Regions from separate parts of the Paenibacillus sp. FSL H7-0442 genome, predicted to be linked through region 2. Evidence: a T-box and tRNA genes for the amino acid it is inferred to sense, from the RefSeq annotation. Region 2 holds a T-box; the other regions hold tRNA genes.

Region 1 (4,409 bases), 1.2 Mb from region 2:
AGTTGCACAGACAACCAGGATGTTGGCTTAGAAGCAGCCACCATTGAAAGAGTGCGTAATAGCTCACTGGTCGAGTGACTCTGCGCCGAAAATGTAACGGGGCTAAACACACCACCGAAGCTATGGCTTGATGCATTGCATCAGGGGTAGGGGAGCGTTGAATGCGGGTTGAAGGTGTACCGTAAGGAGCGCTGGACTGCATTCAAGTGAGAATGCCGGTATGAGTAACGAAAAGATCTGTGAGAATCAGATCCGCCGAAAGCCTAAGGGTTCCTGAGGAAGGTTCGTCCGCTCAGGGTAAGTCGGGACCTAAGGCGAGGCCGATAGGCGTAGTCGAAGGACAACAGGTCGAAATTCCTGTACCACCGTAATCCGCTATGAGCGATGGGGTGACGCAGTAGGGTAGTGACGCGGACGGATGGATGTCCGTCTAAGCAGTGAGGCTGGTGTGTAGGCAAATCCGCACATCGTTAAGGCTGGGCTGTGATGGGGAGCGAAAATTATAGTAGCGAAGGTCATGATCTCAGACTGCCAAGAAAAGCCTCTAGCCAGGAGAAGGTGCCCGTACCGCAAACCGACACAGGTAGGCGAGAAGAGAATTCTAAGGCGCGCGGAAGAACTCTCGTTAAGGAACTCGGCAAAATGACCCCGTAACTTCGGGAGAAGGGGTGCCTCGGTAGGGTGAATAGCCCGAGGGGGCCGCAGTGAAAAGGCCCAAGCGACTGTTTAGCAAAAACACAGGTCTGTGCGAAGCCGCAAGGCGAAGTATACGGGCTGACGCCTGCCCGGTGCTGGAAGGTTAAGGGGAGTGGTAAGCTCGCAAGAGCGAAGCTATGAACCGAAGCCCCAGTAAACGGCGGCCGTAACTATAACGGTCCTAAGGTAGCGAAATTCCTTGTCAGGTAAATTCTGACCCGCACGAATGGCGTAACGACTTGGGCGCTGTCTCAACGAGAGATCCGGTGAAATTTTAATACCTGTGAAGATGCAGGTTACCCGCGACAAGACGGAAAGACCCCATGGAGCTTTACTGCAGCTTGATATTGAATTTGGGTACGATCTGTACAGGATAGGTGGGAGCCGTCGAACTTTGAGCGCCAGCTTGAAGGGAGGCATCCTTGGGATACCACCCTGATCGTATCTAGGTTCTAACTTGGTACCGTAAACCGGTGCGAGGACAGTGTCAGGTGGGCAGTTTGACTGGGGCGGTCGCCTCCTAAAGAGTAACGGAGGCGCCCCAAGGTTCCCTCAGAATGGTTGGAAATCATTCGAAGAGTGCAAAGGCAGAAGGGAGCTTGACTGCGAGACCTACAAGTCGAGCAGGGACGAAAGTCGGGCTTAGTGATCCGGTGGTACCGCATGGAAGGGCCATCGCTCAACGGATAAAAGCTACCCTGGGGATAACAGGCTTATCTCCCCCAAGAGTCCACATCGACGGGGAGGTTTGGCACCTCGATGTCGGCTCATCGCATCCTGGGGCTGAAGTAGGTCCCAAGGGTTGGGCTGTTCGCCCATTAAAGCGGTACGCGAGCTGGGTTCAGAACGTCGTGAGACAGTTCGGTCCCTATCTGTCGTGGGCGTAGGAAATTTGAGAGGAGCTGTCCTTAGTACGAGAGGACCGGGATGGACGTACCGCTGGTGTACCAGTTGTTCCGCCAGGAGCACCGCTGGGTAGCTATGTACGGAAGGGATAAGCGCTGAAAGCATCTAAGCGTGAAGCCCCCCTCAAGATGAGATTTCCCAGTATGTAAGACCCCTTGAAGACGACGAGGTAGATAGGTTGGGGGTGGAAGTGCAGTAATGCATGGAGCTGACCAATACTAATCGGTCGAGGGCTTATCCTAAAAATAAAACGCAAATGAGTTTCGGATCCAGTTTTCAGGGTGTAACCTTGAAACAAATGCTTAATATTCCCTGATAGCTCAGTTGGTAGAGCACTCGACTGTTAATCGAGTTGTCACAGGTTCGAGTCCTGTTCGGGGAGCCATATGGAGAGGTGTCCGAGTTGGCCGAAGGAGCACGATTGGAAATCGTGTAGGCGCCAAAAGCGTCTCGAGGGTTCGAATCCCTCTCTCTCCGCCATAATTATTTTATTGTATGGCCCGTTGGTCAAGGGGTTAAGACACCTCCCTTTCACGGAGGTAACAGGGGTTCGAATCCCCTACGGGTCATAAAAATATCATAAAAAAACTTGCAATAAAAAGTTTATTATGGTATAATATGAAAAGTGTTTCGGTGTGGAGGCTTAGCTCAGCTGGGAGAGCATCTGCCTTACAAGCAGAGGGTCGGGGGTTCGAGCCCCTCAGCCTCCACCATTTGAAAATTTTATATTTATTATTGTCGCGGGGTGGAGCAGTTCGGTAGCTCGTCGGGCTCATAACCCGAAGGTCGCAGGTTCAAATCCTGCCCCCGCAACCAATTAAAAATTATTATGGAACTGTGGTGTAGAGGCCTAACATGCCTGCCTGTCACGCAGGAGATCGCGGGTTCGAATCCCGTCAGTTCCGCCATTAGTATTATAACGTGTAATGAAGAGCCTTATTCTAAGGCTCGGTAGCTCAGTCGGTAGAGCAGAGGACTGAAAATCCTCGTGTCGGCGGTTCGATTCCGTCCCGAGCCACTTTTAATTGAATATTTTATGTGCCGGTGTAGCTCAACTGGTAGAGCAACTGACTTGTAATCAGTAGGTTGGGGGTTCAAGTCCTCTCGCCGGCACCATTTTTGGAGGATTAGCGAAGTGGCCAAACGCATCAGACTGTAAATCTGCTCCCTTACGGGTTCGGTGGTTCGAATCCATCATCCTCCACCAGTTTTATAGGGGCATAGTTTAAAGGTAGAACAACGGTCTCCAAAACCGTTGGTGTGGGTTCAATTCCTGCTGCCCCTGCCAATTATTCATTACTTGCGGCGGTCGTGGCGAAGTGGTTAACGCACCGGACTGTGACTCCGGCATTCGTGGGTTCAAGCCCCATCGGCCGCCCTTTACTTATTGGGGATTAGCCAAGCGGTAAGGCAACGGACTTTGACTCCGTCATGCATAGGTTCAAATCCTATATCCCCAGCCATCTTTATGCGGACGTGGCTCAGCGGTAGAGCATCGCCTTGCCAAGGCGAGGGTCGCGGGTTCGATTCCCGTCGTCCGCTTTGTTATACTCTGGCGCCATAGCCAAGTGGTAAGGCAAAGCTCTGCAAAAGCTTTATTCCCCAGTTCAAATCTGGGTGGCGCCTCCATAATTGAATACGCCGGCGTGGCGGAATGGCAGACGCGCTCGACTCAAAATCGAGTGGGAAACCGTGGAGGTTCGAGTCCTCTCGCCGGTATTAACTAAAAGAGTTCATTAGAGACATTCTCTAGTGAGCTTTTTTTTATTTGAGCTTTAGTACCCCACTCATTGCTTGAGCTGAAGACACCTTTGAGTTGTATTCCAGATGCGAATAAATATTTGCCGTTGTTGCATAATCGCTGTGGCCTAACCATTCCTGAACTTCTTTCATGCTTACCCCTAATACATCTACATAAATATACATAAATATACTCCAGGTATTCAAGACAATAAGAATTGTCAGAAGATAAGCGATAGGATTCCTGTTATTCCTTCATACGAATCAGAAGCTCATAGAACGTGTCCACCAGTGGCAGATTACCGGATAGAGTAGCCGCTTTTACTCTTACAGCATATCTTCGTTTTCAACCGCGAGTGCTTGTCCTTCCATATGATAATTCTTCCTGGCTTCCTGAAGCAAGATTTCGGCTCTTTTCTTGGTTCCTTTTATTTAAGCTCCGTAGGGATCCATTTCGGTTATCGTTTACCATTCTCATCTTTACAGTTAGGCGGATGTCCCGTTACGCTTTCTCCTCTTCCAACAACTCCAGAGGGTGAACCCGATCCTTTTTCAAATACCGGTTGAGCTTCGGAATGGATTTGCTACAAAAGTGGTAGCTGAATCCGCCGATGGATTGCTTTAGCGCCCAGAAGGTACATTTGATTTTGAACCGGGCGGTATAAAGTTCGATGATCTAGGTCGCCTCCAGTGTCAGATCGGTGCTGGCTAGAATGGAGCATCGCCTGTTCGGATTCACCAGCAATAACCACAGTATACTCTTTGGCCCCATAACATATCCACCACAGGTAACTGACGGATTATTCTTTGCCATACATGCTCACGATAGCGTACTCAAACGCGGCGATACAGCTTTAAAACAGCTCGGCCAAGCACCACCTTCGTCCTCTTTTTACGGTAGCGACCCCAGTCTGTGGCAGGTGTACCATGACGTTCATAGGCAACGGTATTGGACTTGGCTTCGGTTACCAGATCCATCCGGATGCTGCCGAATTGGTTCCATTGTTCAACCCCCGCAAAGCAGGATTGATCAGAGGTATTCAAAACTATTTCCGGGACGTGCCCTA
Region 2 (4,409 bases):
TGTGATACCCATTACTGCCATCTTTCAAAATAATAGGGGCATCATCCACGATACTACCAGGCTGCACAAGACCGCTGTCCAATGCAGGGAGATAGGCAGCAATCGGTTTCATTGCCGAACCCGGCTGACGAACCATCTGGGTGGCATAATTCATCTGCTCCTTTTGGAAGTCCCGACCTTCCATCATTCCAAGAATGGCGCCTGTTTTATGCTGAATCAGAATAGCCGCTGCTTGTTCGTCACCCTTGGTTTTACTAGTGGCAGAGAAGTTATTCTTATTTTCTGCAATTTGACGCATAGATTTGTATACGCTCTTATCAATGGTGGTGTACACCATATAACCGCCTGTGCGAAGCTGCTGTTCAGCTTCTTTGAGCAAATCATTATCGTCCTTGGTTTTGGCATCTGCACTGGCATTAGCTGCTTGACCCGGATTGGTGACAGACATGAGTGCCTGCGCAGCTTGTCGTTCTGTTTCTATCATAAGATATGGATAGGTGTTATAAGCCTTAACAGTACGTGGTGCGAGAGATTTTTTGATATCAAAAGCCATCGCTTCATCATACTGTGCTTTATTGATTTTGTTCTCCTCCAGCATTCGACTGAGCACCAGGTGCTGGCGGTTGATGGCTCTTTTAAAGCCAGCTTCATTAAACTCACCCTTACCGTTGTAAGCAGAATAGGAAGAAGGAAGCTGTGGCAAACCTGCCAGATAGGCAGCCTGGGCTATATTAAGCTCGTTCAGATCATTCTCATTAAAGATACCTTTGGCCGCTGCTTTAATGCCAAAGACGTTGTAACCGCTTGAACCGTTACCAAAAGGTACTTTATTAAGATAGGCCGTAATAATTTGTTGCTTGCTTAGGAAGCGCTCAAGGCGCAGAGACAGCAAAATTTCTTTGACCTTGCGATCATCCGTGCGATCGAGATTTAGAAAGACACGACGCGCAAGCTGCTGGGTGAGGGTACTACCCCCGGTTTGTACGGATTCATGCAGCGCCTTTTGCTTCACAGCACGCAGTGTTCCCGATAGATCGACACCTTTATGCTCGTAAAAATGATTATCTTCAATGGCAATGACTGCGTCAATGACGAGTTGTGGAATCTCCTTAAACGTGACAGGTCTTCGATCTTCTTCTGTCCGAAGTTGTCCGATGGGAGAGCCATCATTGAAATAAGCGAAGCCTGTAATTGCATTCTTATCTACTTCCTGTAGGATCATGGATCTGGAACGCACGGGTTCGCTTTTTACAATAGAAGCAACATAGCCGGCGGCCGCCCCTCCTGCAAATAGTGCCCCCATAAAACCGATGATGACGACCCACTTTATGACACGGCCGAGCCTTCGCATGGTTGTCCGCAAGCGGGAAGGCTTTGGCTCTGATACATTGTTTTTTTCTTCAACCATTAAGTCTTCCTCCTTTATAACAGCCATTATTATAGCATAAAATTACAAAATGAACCCATATGCTAAAAAGCCTGTCTTTTGGTGTCGTTGACTACATAAAAGCAGTGTGTTATAAATAGGTCAAAGTAAATATCGTGAAAAGCAGAGAAAGACTTCAGTAGAAGGCGGATTCACGTTGTACAGAGAGCCGATGGGTGGTGTGAATCGGTAGCGTCCCTCCTTTGAATTACCGTCTGGAGCTGTCTGGATGAATGGAAAGCTTTTGCAGGTTTGCGAAGCACCATAGTAATCCAGTACCGGGTGTAGGCCCGTTATAGGAATGAAGTGAAAGAAATGTCTGTCTTTGACATGCGTTTCTTTAATTAGGGTGGTAACGCGAGTAGCTCCTTCTCGTCCCTTGGGATGAAAGGGGCTTTTTGGTTTGTCTAATATGTAATATTTTGGATGGAAAATAGGAGGTATACAGGATGAAGTGGGAAGAATTGAAGCCAGAGCAGCAGGTAGAGGTAGAACGACAGCTAGAGGTGATACAGCGGGGTGTAGCGGAAATTGTACCGGAGGATGAGCTGAAGCGTAAGGTGATCAAATCGGTCGTTAGCGGCGAGCCACTCAAAATTAAGCTGGGCCTTGATCCATCTGCTCCCGACATTCACATCGGACATACGGTTGTTATGCACAAACTGCGCCAGTTCCAGGAATTAGGCCATCAAGTACAACTGATTATCGGAGATTTTACAGGCAGAATTGGTGATCCGACAGGTAAATCGGAGACTCGTAAGCAACTGACTGAAGAAGATGTACAGCGCAATGCCCAAACATACAAGGAACAAATTTTTAAAATTCTCGATCCTGAAAAAACAAAGGTATTTTACAATTCCGAATGGTTAGGGCCAATGTCTTTTGCTGATGTAGTAACCCTGTCGGCCAAAGTAACGGTTGCCCGTATGTTGGAACGGGATGATTTTACAAAAAGGTACCAAAACGGATTGCCGATCAGCATCCATGAGTTCTTTTACCCGCTGATGCAGGGCATGGATTCCGTGGCTCTCCAAAGCGATATTGAATTAGGGGGAACGGATCAGAAGTTTAATCTTCTGATGGGTAGAACCCTGCAAAAAGAATACGGAGTTGAGCCACAGGCTACTATTACTTTACCATTGCTTGAAGGGCTGGATGGAGTTCAGAAGATGAGTAAAAGCTTGGGGAACTACATTGGTGTTGATGAGGAGCCGAACGAAATATACGGAAAATCCATGTCCGTTCCTGATGAGCTGATGCTGAAATATTTTGAGCTTGCAACGGATATCAACAACGAGGAGTTGGCAGAGCTGGCGAAAGGTGTTAAGGAAGGCTCAGTGCATCCACGTGATGCCAAAATGAAGCTGGCTGGAACGTTAGTGCGCATGTACCATGGTGAAGAAGCAGAGGAAGCAGCGAAGCAGCATTTTGTGACCGTATTCCAGCAGCGCGCGCTGCCTGACGATATTGAAGAGTTCACCTTGACGGCTGATCAGTTAGAAGAAGGTGGCATTCGTGTGATCCAGTTGCTGACTCATCTGGGCTTTGCAGCATCTAACGGTGAAGCCAAGCGCAGTATTCAGCAGGGTTCGGTCAAAATTAACGAAGAGAAATGGACCGATGTGAACGAAGCATACACGCCGAAGGAAGGCGACATTGTGCAGGTAGGTAAACGGAAATTTGCTAAAATCAAGCTTGGATAATGAAAATATATTCAAAAGCAGCGCTGAGATTGTCTCGATCTCAGCGTTGCTTTTTTATTTCTGCCAAGTGAAAAGTCATGGTAAACTTAGCACAAATAATCAAACATGTAGGTGAAGAGTTATACATAATGAAAACGTGGGTTGCACAATTTGGGTGTAGGATCGATAATCAGAACAATTACGAGTGTGGGGAAGGATTATATGGACTATTTTAAACGAATTCAGTGTGCGATTGAGTTTATTGAATTGAATCTCCGGGAGGATCTAAAAATTGCCGATATTGCTTCACAGGCATGCTTTTCAGCTTTTCATTTCCAGCGGGTTTTTCAGGCCATTTCGGGTTTTACGGTTCAACAGTATATAAGAAGGAGAAGATTGTCCGAGGCGGCTGAACAGCTAAAACAATCCAATCAAAAAGTGTTGGACATTGCTATTGAGTTTCAGTACAACTCGCAAGAAGCCTTTACCCGCGCTTTTGAAAAGAATTTTGGGATCACCCCTGGGAAATATCGTAACAGTGATATTGAGCTTCCTGGACAAAGCAAAATTAATTTTCTGGATTATCAAAAAAATACGAAGGGGGATTTGGATGTGAACAAGCCAGTGATATTGCAGCTCGAAACGACCAAAATTATAGGGTATGAATATAAAACAAATCTGAATAATGAGCAGCACTATAAAGAAATTCCAGGATTTTATGGGCACTTTGGAGCCAATGAATATTTTATGTGTATCCCGAACAAGATCGCACCGGGAATGTCATATGGGGTTGCCTGTCGATTTGAAGACAATGGTGCATTTTCATTTGTGGTGGGCGAGGCAGTTGAAAAAGAGTCAAATGAACTGGCAGAGGGTTTCATATATATGGAGATTCCAGCAGGGAAGTATGCTGAGTTTGACGCTTCGGGTTCAGATGGACGGGTTCAGAATATACGAGACTTTATCTATGGCACATGGCTTCCTAATTCTAATTTTGAACGGAGGGAGGGACCAGATTTTGAAATTACGGACGTGATGAATTCCTCCTATCCAGATCATTTGAGCATGAAAGTATACATCCCCATTGAATAAAACTCTCAGGCTCGATCATAAGGAATATAAAAAAAGCACCCGAATAAATTCGGGTGCTTTTTGGTGCTAATGCAGGGATTAGCGGTTGTAGAATTCGACGATTTGTTTTTCATCGATATCTTGGGACAATTCGCCACGCTCAGGCAAACGAATGAATTTACCTTCCAGAGCTGCGTCATTGTACTCCAGGTAAGCTACCAAGTGGTTGC
Region 3 (4,409 bases), 2.4 Mb from region 2:
GATGCTGCCTATAGTTCCTCGAGGTCGGGAAATTAAGGACTCAGAGTATGTCCTAACAAAAAACTCTCGGCCTGTGCCCTGAACCTCCATTAAGGAGGTTCAGATTCACAAGCCAAGACATTTCCATTCATGATGGTAGCCGTTAGGCCATGTTTGTTTGGGAAAGACCCTCTGCATGGAAGGGGGCGTACCCGCATATGTAAACCAAATAAGTACGATACCTATCTATCATGAAAATATAGATGCACGGTTGAAGAATTATATCGTGCCTATCATTGCGCTAAACTTTGTAACGGTTATACACGAGCGTCAAATGAAAAAAACCGCCGGGGACGACAAGTTGTTGCGGCAGATGATCGCCGCTATGGACGAAGGCTTTCGCGTGGTTAGAGGCCTTACAATATCCGCTAACGCCGGCCGCGCAAGCATCACTAATCCGCAAACGATCGGCGTTGATGCGCCTTTTTACGAAAATTTATCATAGGATGCCGATCAGCCGACTGGTTGACGGATCCGTAGGGGAAATCGTAGCTTTGAGCTGCGTGTTTCACCTTTGGAAGGAACAGACCCGGGTCCCTACACCCAACTGGGACGAGCTGGAAAAGCGTTTTGAAGCCAAGGTCAACCGTTCATAACTTTTACCCGAGGAGTAATCAACCGAAGATGATTTTATTTCTACAAAGAAGACTTTGATCATTATAAAACAAGGGGCGTTCAGTTGCTTGAATCTCCGAAACTTATCGCGACAGCATGACGCGTTTACCGGTCTATATATTCAAATTAAACTGCAGTTCCAAGCCGCATTGGATCAGATGTCTCCTGAATACAAGGGTGTTTATCGGAGATCTTCATTCTGCGGTGTCGTTGAAAACCTTATTGGAGTTCCCCACCTCTGATGCCGTTCTGAAAGCCGGTGTCTGATAAAAATATAGTATTAGACTGAATTGAATATAGTAATAGCGGCATCCTTGGACTGAAAAAGGAGAAAGTCCTAGACTACCGCTGTTCTTTATTTAACTAACGTTCCTCGTTAGTTGAATAAGCACGCTTTCTTTTATTACACAATATCTTCGTACTGTTCAGTATTTCTATCATTCATCTTTTACTTTTATTATGAGAAGTGTTAGACTAATATAGGTTTTATATACTTATTACCGATTACTAAGATGTGTAATCAATGAAAGGATTTGATGAATGTGGAATCGACTAATTTCAAAGTTATACCTGAAAAACTTAAAGGTAGGACGATTGAAGATGTCGCCATCACTACTAATGCTGTGGTTATTAAATTTACTGATGGTACTTATTTAGATATCTATCTCGATGAGGCTGCACAAACATTAAAGACATCAACAAACAAGCTGGATAGTTAACTCAACACTTTACACTTAGCTATCATTTTCCCAGCTTCCTCCTTCACAGTTTGCGTCAAATGCAACATAAAACCTCCACTTATCTTGTTCAACTAAACTGCCCGTTAGCTCAATGAAAAAAAGCAGCCCCTCATGAACTGCCCTACTGCTACTCACTTCAACAATAGGATGAGTTCATTCAAAGGCTACCTAATTTACCAAGTAATCCAACCACTCGTTCGTTTGTAACTGTGTAGGAGCTCGTATTCTTCACTACGCATCAGTCGTTTCATTTTTGTTCTATACAGACGATAATCATCTTTTCTTGCTATCTTACATTCTTTGTTGTAATGAACACTCTTGATTCCTTTACGGAAATCCTTAAGCTTCTCTTTTCTTGGATCTTTGGGCTTATTATTGATCTCCAGACTTTGCTGTTTCTCATCTTCCCAGAATTGAATCTCTTCCCGTGTAAACATCTTCATCCCCGTTGTGCCGGGTTAGATTTTGGCATTTGAAGCCATGACCTTAGACACAACTAATAGAAGAAGATCTTCGGATTGAACATTAGCTCACCTCTGATTTTATTCTCCCTTATTTTAACATATTTATAACTATCCTGCCCTTTAGTTTAATAAAAAGAGAGCAGACTTGAAGCGCCTGCTCAACATTGTGTGTTATTTAACTATCGTTCCTCGTTAGTTGTACGCCCTATCCATAGAAAGCCTCGTGTGCACCTGTCATATCTGGCATCGTGATATCCATGGTCACCATGTCCAGTTGCTTCTCAGACGAAGAAGACTCCGGTCAGCGCTTCGCTCAAAGCCTATTGAACGGTAAGCAGATTGAAGTTTTGGATCTGGTGCGGTTGCTTCTCTCGCCGATACCAGAGTTAGGTTGCGGGGTGCTGGAGGCGGGGTAATTTCCGATGAAATTTTCTGTCTGCATGCTGATATTGCCTTCAAGAATTGAACTACGAGCTGAAACTTAAGTATATGGAGGAGATTGGCTTGGAGTTTCTACTGCTTGTGATGTCGATAAAAACAGTTTAAAAGTAAAAAAGGAGAGATGGCATAAAAATAAGCCATCTCTCCTTTTTCATATATATAAAGCGGGTAATGGGAATCGGACCCACGCTACCAGCTTAGAAGGCTGAGTTTTACCATTGAGCTACATCCGAAATAGATGCCGGTGAGAGGACTCGAACCTCCACGGTTTCCCTCACGATTTTGAGTCGCGCGCGTCTGCCAATTCCGCCACACCGGCTTATGAAGTTAATGGCGTCCCCTGAGAGATTCGAACTCCCGACCTTTTGATTCGTAGTCAAACGCTCTATCCAGCTGAGCTAAGGGGACTAATAAATGGAGCGGACGACGGGAATCGAACCCGCGACCCTCGCCTTGGCAAGGCGATGCTCTACCGCTGAGCCACGTCCGCAAAAAACAAGATGCGCGTGGAGGGACTTGAACCCCCACGTCAAAGACGCTAGATCCTAAGTCTAGTGCGTCTGCCAATTCCGCCACACGCGCATGTAATACAATGGTGAGCCATGAAGGACTCGAACCTTCGACACCCTGATTAAAAGTCAGGTGCTCTACCAACTGAGCTAATGGCTCGTAAAACTGGTGGAGGATGATGGATTCGAACCACCGAACCCGTAAGGGAGCAGATTTACAGTCTGATGCGTTTGGCCACTTCGCTAATCCTCCAAAATGGTGCCGGCGAGAGGACTTGAACCCCCAACCTACTGATTACAAGTCAGTTGCTCTACCAGTTGAGCTACACCGGCATATTAAGTTAAATGGCGGAACCGACGGGATTCGAACCCGCGATCTCCTGCGTGACAGGCAGGCATGTTGGGCCTCTACACCACGGTTCCAGAGGCAACTCTCTTAGTTGAAAGTAATTGCGGAGGCAGGATTTGAACCTGCGACCTTCGGGTTATGAGCCCGACGAGCTACCGAACTGCTCCACCCCGCGACAGTAATAATTATTTATTTTTCAAATGGTGGAGGCTGAGGGGCTCGAACCCCCGACCCTCTGCTTGTAAGGCAGATGCTCTCCCAGCTGAGCTAAGCCTCCGAATTACTATGACCCGTAGGGGATTCGAACCCCTGTTACCTCCGTGAAAGGGAGGTGTCTTAACCCCTTGACCAACGGGCCATGCAATAAAATAATTCTGGCGGAGAGAGAGGGATTCGAACCCTCGAGACGCTTTTGGCGCCTACACGATTTCCAATCGTGCTCCTTCGGCCAACTCGGACACCTCTCCACATGGCTCCCCGAACAGGACTCGAACCTGTGACAACTCGATTAACAGTCGAGTGCTCTACCAACTGAGCTATCAGGGAATATTGGTGGAGCCAAGGGGGATCGAACCCCTGAGCTCCTGCGTGCAAGGCAGGCGCTCTCCCAGCTGAGCTATAGCCCCATCTAAAAAATCAATTTTGTATGTATAATCAATAGCCTGATAGGCGAAAAAAATCCCCATTGTGGGGTTGCTTGGCGACGTCCTACTCTCCCAGGACCCTGCGGTCCAAGTACCATCGGCGCTGGAGGGCTTAACGGTCGTGTTCGGGATGGGTACGTGTGGAACCCCTCCGCTATCGCCACCAAACATGAATTTGCTACGCAAATTCTTCCGTACGGCTATTCAGTTCATCACTTATCGTGTGAATGAATAGCCATGCGCTTGTTGTATGTCACTTGTACATACCTTCAAGGTTACACCCTGAAAACTGGATCCGAAACTCATTGCGTCTTATCTTAGGATAAGCCCTCGACCGATTAGTATTGGTCAGCTCCATGCATTACTGCACTTCCACCCCCAACCTATCTACCTCGTCGTCTTCAAGGGGTCTTACATACTGGGAAATCTCATCTTGAGGGGGGCTTCACGCTTAGATGCTTTCAGCGCTTATCCCTTCCGTACATAGCTACCCAGCGGTGCTCCTGGCGGAACAACTGGTACACCAGCGGTACGTCCATCCCGGTCCTCTCGTACTAAGGACAGCTCCTCTCAAATTTCCTACGCCCACGACAGATAGGGACCGAACT
Region 4 (4,409 bases), 2.6 Mb from region 2:
AAATTGCAATTTATCGGATTGTACAAGAGGCATTAACGAATGTAGCCAAATACGCAGATGTAGCAGAGGCATATGTCGACGTTGAGGATCAAAATGAAATGATACAAGTGACCATTCGGGATAAAGGCATTGGATTCTCTGGAAAGTCCCAAGGAGAGGGAGTTGGATTGTTCAGTATGGAAGAACGAGCTAGAGGGGTAGGGGGATTTATGAGCATAACCTCTGCTCCAGACGAGGGAACCTCCATCCAGCTGACCATTCCCGTGTAAAAACTGTCCACTAGATCGGTTATCGGTGTATACCAGTTGCATGATCAGAACGATATACACCGATACCGAAGATTATGGATAATCAACACATTGTGGATTACATGAGGATAAATACAAAAAAAGAGAGAGCTCTGTCCCCAGACAGGCTCTCTTTATTTATAAGGTGTCACCACTGAGGCAACAAGAATCCGCTATAGCAAAAAGCGGGTGATGGGAATCGAACCCACGCTACCAGCTTGGAAGGCTGGAGTTCTACCATTGAACTACACCCGCAAAACAGTATCGGGATGACACGATTTGAACATGCGACCCCCTGGTCCCAAACCAGGTGCTCTACCAAGCTGAGCTACATCCCGACATTATACATTTTTTTAAGAAATGGCGCGCCCTGAGAGATTCGAACTCCCGGCCTTTTGATTCGTAGTCAAACGCTCTATCCAGCTGAGCTAAGGGCGCATATTAAATTCCATAATGAGTAGTCAAGGCGCCACCCAGATTTGAACTGGGGATGAAGCTTTTGCAGAGCTTTGCCTTACCACTTGGCTATGGCGCCGTATGGATAATGGAGCGGACGACGGGAATCGAACCCGCGACCCTCGCCTTGGCAAGGCGATGCTCTACCGCTGAGCCACGTCCGCAAAATATGGTGCGGTCGAGAGGACTCGAACCTCCACGGGGGGTTAGCCCACACGGACCTGAACCGTGCGCGTCTGCCAATTCCGCCACGACCGCAAAATAATTATAAATGGTGAGCCATGAAGGACTCGAACCTTCGACACCCTGATTAAAAGTCAGGTGCTCTACCAACTGAGCTAATGGCTCTTAATGGCTGGGGATATAGGATTTGAACCTATGCATGACGGAGTCAAAGTCCGTTGCCTTACCGCTTGGCTAATCCCCAATAAATTAAGAATAAAGGGCGGCCGATGGGGCTTGAACCCACGAATGCCGGAGTCACAGTCCGGTGCGTTAACCACTTCGCCACGACCGCCATATGATTATGAAAAGACTGGTGGAGGATGATGGATTCGAACCACCGAACCCGTAAGGGAGCAGATTTACAGTCTGATGCGTTTGGCCACTTCGCTAATCCTCCAAAATGGTGCCGGCGAGAGGACTTGAACCCCCAACCTACTGATTACAAGTCAGTTGCTCTACCAGTTGAGCTACACCGGCATATTAAGTTAAATGGCGGAACCGACGGGATTCGAACCCGCGATCTCCTGCGTGACAGGCAGGCATGTTGGGCCTCTACACCACGGTTCCAGAGGCAACTCTCTTAGTTGAAAGTAATTGCGGAGGCAGGATTTGAACCTGCGACCTTCGGGTTATGAGCCCGACGAGCTACCGAACTGCTCCACCCCGCGACAGTAATAATTATTTATTTTTCAAATGGTGGAGGCTGAGGGGCTCGAACCCCCGACCCTCTGCTTGTAAGGCAGATGCTCTCCCAGCTGAGCTAAGCCTCCGAATTACTATGACCCGTAGGGGATTCGAACCCCTGTTACCTCCGTGAAAGGGAGGTGTCTTAACCCCTTGACCAACGGGCCATGCAATAAAATAATTCTGGCGGAGAGAGAGGGATTCGAACCCTCGAGACGCTTTTGGCGCCTACACGATTTCCAATCGTGCTCCTTCGGCCAACTCGGACACCTCTCCACATGGCTCCCCGAACAGGACTCGAACCTGTGACAACTCGATTAACAGTCGAGTGCTCTACCAACTGAGCTATCAGGGAATATTGGTGGAGCCAAGGGGGATCGAACCCCTGAGCTCCTGCGTGCAAGGCAGGCGCTCTCCCAGCTGAGCTATAGCCCCATCTAAAAAATCAATTTTGTATGTATAATCAATAGCCTGATAGGCGAAAAAAATCCCCATTGTGGGGTTGCTTGGCGACGTCCTACTCTCCCAGGACCCTGCGGTCCAAGTACCATCGGCGCTGGAGGGCTTAACGGTCGTGTTCGGGATGGGTACGTGTGGAACCCCTCCGCTATCGCCACCAAACATGAATTTGCTACGCAAATTCTTCCGTAAGGTTATTCGGTTCATCACTTATTGTGTGAATGAATAGCCATGCGCTTGTCGTATGTCACTTGTACATACCTTCAAGGTTACACCCTGAAAACTGGATCCGAAACTCATTGCGCTTTATCTTTAGGATAAGCCCTCGACCGATTAGTATTGGTCAGCTCCATGCATTACTGCACTTCCACCCCCAACCTATCTACCTCGTCGTCTTCAAGGGGTCTTACATACTGGGAAATCTCATCTTGAGGGGGGCTTCACGCTTAGATGCTTTCAGCGCTTATCCCTTCCGTACATAGCTACCCAGCGGTGCTCCTGGCGGAACAACTGGTACACCAGCGGTACGTCCATCCCGGTCCTCTCGTACTAAGGACAGCTCCTCTCAAATTTCCTACGCCCACGACAGATAGGGACCGAACTGTCTCACGACGTTCTGAACCCAGCTCGCGTACCGCTTTAATGGGCGAACAGCCCAACCCTTGGGACCTACTTCAGCCCCAGGATGCGATGAGCCGACATCGAGGTGCCAAACCTCCCCGTCGATGTGGACTCTTGGGGGAGATAAGCCTGTTATCCCCAGGGTAGCTTTTATCCGTTGAGCGATGGCCCTTCCATGCGGTACCACCGGATCACTAAGCCCGACTTTCGTCCCTGCTCGACTTGTAGGTCTCGCAGTCAAGCTCCCTTCTGCCTTTGCACTCTTCGAATGATTTCCAACCATTCTGAGGGAACCTTGGGGCGCCTCCGTTACTCTTTAGGAGGCGACCGCCCCAGTCAAACTGCCCACCTGACACTGTCCTCGCACCGGTTTACGGTACCAAGTTAGAACCTAGATACGATCAGGGTGGTATCCCAAGGATGCCTCCCTTCAAGCTGGCGCTCAAAGTTCGACGGCTCCCACCTATCCTGTACAGATCGTACCCAAATTCAATATCAAGCTGCAGTAAAGCTCCATGGGGTCTTTCCGTCTTGTCGCGGGTAACCTGCATCTTCACAGGTATTAAAATTTCACCGGATCTCTCGTTGAGACAGCGCCCAAGTCGTTACGCCATTCGTGCGGGTCAGAATTTACCTGACAAGGAATTTCGCTACCTTAGGACCGTTATAGTTACGGCCGCCGTTTACTGGGGCTTCGGTTCATAGCTTCGCTCTTGCGAGCTTACCACTCCCCTTAACCTTCCAGCACCGGGCAGGCGTCAGCCCGTATACTTCGCCTTGCGGCTTCGCACAGACCTGTGTTTTTGCTAAACAGTCGCTTGGGCCTTTTCACTGCGGCCCCCTCGGGCTATTCACCCTACCGAGGCACCCCTTCTCCCGAAGTTACGGGGTCATTTTGCCGAGTTCCTTAACGAGAGTTCTTCCGCGCGCCTTAGAATTCTCTTCTCGCCTACCTGTGTCGGTTTGCGGTACGGGCACCTTCTCCTGGCTAGAGGCTTTTCTTGGCAGTCTGAGATCATGACCTTCGCTACTACAATTTTCGCTCCCCATCACAGCCCAGCCTTAACGATGTGCGGATTTGCCTACACACCAGCCTCACTGCTTAGACGGACATCCATCAGTCCGCGTCACTACCCTACTGCGTCACCCCATCGCTCATAACGGATTACGGTGGTACAGGAATTTCGACCTGTTGTCCTTCGACTACGCCTATCGGCCTCGCCTTAGGTCCCGACTTACCCTGAGCGGACGAACCTTCCTCAGGAACCCTTAGGCTTTCGGCGGATCTGATTCTCACAGATCTTTTCGTTACTCATACCGGCATTCTCACTTGAATGCAGTCCAGCGCTCCTTACGGTACACCTTCAACCCGCATTCAACGCTCCCCTACCCCTGATGCAAGCATCAAGCCATAGCTTCGGTGGTGTGTTTAGCCCCGTTACATTTTCGGCGCAGAGTCACTCGACCAGTGAGCTATTACGCACTCTTTCAATGGTGGCTGCTTCTAAGCCAACATCCTGGTTGTCTGTGCAACTCCACATCCTTTCCCACTTAACACACACTTGGGGACCTTAGCTGATGGTCTGGGCTGTTTCCCTTTCGACAATGGATCTTAGCACTCACTGTCTGACTCCCGGAACTAAATCTATGGCATTCGGAGTTTGACTGAGCTTGGTA

Evidence for each region. The T-box of region 2 lies ahead of tyrS (tyrosine--tRNA ligase). A T-box ahead of a tRNA ligase gene usually reads a tRNA of that ligase, here a tRNA-Tyr.
Region 1: it has a tRNA-Tyr gene. The T-box ahead of tyrS (tyrosine--tRNA ligase) is inferred to sense a tRNA for this amino acid. The anticodon was not compared.
Region 3: it has a tRNA-Tyr gene. The T-box ahead of tyrS (tyrosine--tRNA ligase) is inferred to sense a tRNA for this amino acid. The anticodon was not compared.
Region 4: it has a tRNA-Tyr gene. The T-box ahead of tyrS (tyrosine--tRNA ligase) is inferred to sense a tRNA for this amino acid. The anticodon was not compared.

Annotation. Positions count from the first base shown of each region.
Region 1 is NZ_CP151963.1:4,682,720-4,687,128, reverse strand. It holds rRNA gene MHH57_RS20805 (23S ribosomal RNA) at 1-1,844, shown strand, start outside; tRNA gene MHH57_RS20800 (tRNA-Asn) at 1,912-1,987, shown strand; tRNA gene MHH57_RS20795 (tRNA-Ser) at 1,991-2,082, shown strand; tRNA gene MHH57_RS20790 (tRNA-Glu) at 2,100-2,171, shown strand; tRNA gene MHH57_RS20785 (tRNA-Val) at 2,240-2,315, shown strand; tRNA gene MHH57_RS20780 (tRNA-Met) at 2,342-2,418, shown strand; tRNA gene MHH57_RS20775 (tRNA-Asp) at 2,434-2,510, shown strand; tRNA gene MHH57_RS20770 (tRNA-Phe) at 2,548-2,620, shown strand; tRNA gene MHH57_RS20765 (tRNA-Thr) at 2,643-2,718, shown strand; tRNA gene MHH57_RS20760 (tRNA-Tyr) at 2,724-2,809, shown strand; tRNA gene MHH57_RS20755 (tRNA-Trp) at 2,817-2,890, shown strand; tRNA gene MHH57_RS20750 (tRNA-His) at 2,908-2,980, shown strand; tRNA gene MHH57_RS20745 (tRNA-Gln) at 2,991-3,065, shown strand; tRNA gene MHH57_RS20740 (tRNA-Gly) at 3,073-3,144, shown strand; tRNA gene MHH57_RS20735 (tRNA-Cys) at 3,157-3,231, shown strand; tRNA gene MHH57_RS20730 (tRNA-Leu) at 3,243-3,321, shown strand; gene MHH57_RS20725 (hypothetical protein) at 3,367-3,528, opposite strand; gene MHH57_RS20720 (hypothetical protein) at 4,177-4,386, opposite strand.
Region 2 is NZ_CP151963.1:3,528,434-3,532,842, reverse strand. It holds gene MHH57_RS15525 (penicillin-binding protein 1A) at 1-1,408, opposite strand, end outside; T-box leader at 1,544-1,809, shown strand; gene tyrS (tyrosine--tRNA ligase) at 1,876-3,129, shown strand; gene MHH57_RS15515 (AraC family transcriptional regulator) at 3,331-4,200, shown strand; gene rpsD (30S ribosomal protein S4) at 4,279-4,409, opposite strand, start outside.
Region 3 is NZ_CP151963.1:1,099,617-1,104,025, reverse strand. It holds gene MHH57_RS05010 (hypothetical protein) at 176-484, shown strand; gene MHH57_RS05005 (hypothetical protein) at 486-635, shown strand; partial or broken gene MHH57_RS05000 (IS110 family transposase) at 674-906, shown strand; gene MHH57_RS04995 (hypothetical protein) at 1,197-1,373, shown strand; gene MHH57_RS04990 (hypothetical protein) at 1,568-1,831, opposite strand; gene MHH57_RS04985 (hypothetical protein) at 2,125-2,274, shown strand; tRNA gene MHH57_RS04980 (tRNA-Leu) at 2,539-2,618, opposite strand; tRNA gene MHH57_RS04975 (tRNA-Arg) at 2,631-2,707, opposite strand; tRNA gene MHH57_RS04970 (tRNA-Gly) at 2,715-2,789, opposite strand; tRNA gene MHH57_RS04965 (tRNA-Leu) at 2,801-2,881, opposite strand; tRNA gene MHH57_RS04960 (tRNA-Lys) at 2,893-2,968, opposite strand; tRNA gene MHH57_RS04955 (tRNA-Tyr) at 2,976-3,061, opposite strand; tRNA gene MHH57_RS04950 (tRNA-Thr) at 3,066-3,141, opposite strand; tRNA gene MHH57_RS04945 (tRNA-Asp) at 3,155-3,231, opposite strand; tRNA gene MHH57_RS04940 (tRNA-Met) at 3,259-3,332, opposite strand; tRNA gene MHH57_RS04935 (tRNA-Val) at 3,359-3,434, opposite strand; tRNA gene MHH57_RS04930 (tRNA-Glu) at 3,444-3,515, opposite strand; tRNA gene MHH57_RS04925 (tRNA-Ser) at 3,533-3,624, opposite strand; tRNA gene MHH57_RS04920 (tRNA-Asn) at 3,628-3,703, opposite strand; tRNA gene MHH57_RS04915 (tRNA-Ala) at 3,708-3,783, opposite strand; rRNA gene rrf (5S ribosomal RNA) at 3,853-3,969, opposite strand; rRNA gene MHH57_RS04905 (23S ribosomal RNA) at 4,120-4,409, opposite strand, start outside.
Region 4 is NZ_CP151963.1:400,554-404,962, reverse strand. It holds gene MHH57_RS01810 (PAS domain-containing protein) at 1-269, shown strand, start outside; tRNA gene MHH57_RS01805 (tRNA-Gly) at 472-542, opposite strand; tRNA gene MHH57_RS01800 (tRNA-Pro) at 552-625, opposite strand; tRNA gene MHH57_RS01795 (tRNA-Arg) at 649-725, opposite strand; tRNA gene MHH57_RS01790 (tRNA-Cys) at 752-822, opposite strand; tRNA gene MHH57_RS01785 (tRNA-Gly) at 833-907, opposite strand; tRNA gene MHH57_RS01780 (tRNA-Leu) at 914-1,001, opposite strand; tRNA gene MHH57_RS01775 (tRNA-Lys) at 1,016-1,091, opposite strand; tRNA gene MHH57_RS01770 (tRNA-Gln) at 1,096-1,170, opposite strand; tRNA gene MHH57_RS01765 (tRNA-His) at 1,188-1,260, opposite strand; tRNA gene MHH57_RS01760 (tRNA-Tyr) at 1,280-1,365, opposite strand; tRNA gene MHH57_RS01755 (tRNA-Thr) at 1,370-1,445, opposite strand; tRNA gene MHH57_RS01750 (tRNA-Asp) at 1,459-1,535, opposite strand; tRNA gene MHH57_RS01745 (tRNA-Met) at 1,563-1,636, opposite strand; tRNA gene MHH57_RS01740 (tRNA-Val) at 1,663-1,738, opposite strand; tRNA gene MHH57_RS01735 (tRNA-Glu) at 1,748-1,819, opposite strand; tRNA gene MHH57_RS01730 (tRNA-Ser) at 1,837-1,928, opposite strand; tRNA gene MHH57_RS01725 (tRNA-Asn) at 1,932-2,007, opposite strand; tRNA gene MHH57_RS01720 (tRNA-Ala) at 2,012-2,087, opposite strand; rRNA gene rrf (5S ribosomal RNA) at 2,157-2,273, opposite strand; rRNA gene MHH57_RS01710 (23S ribosomal RNA) at 2,425-4,409, opposite strand, start outside.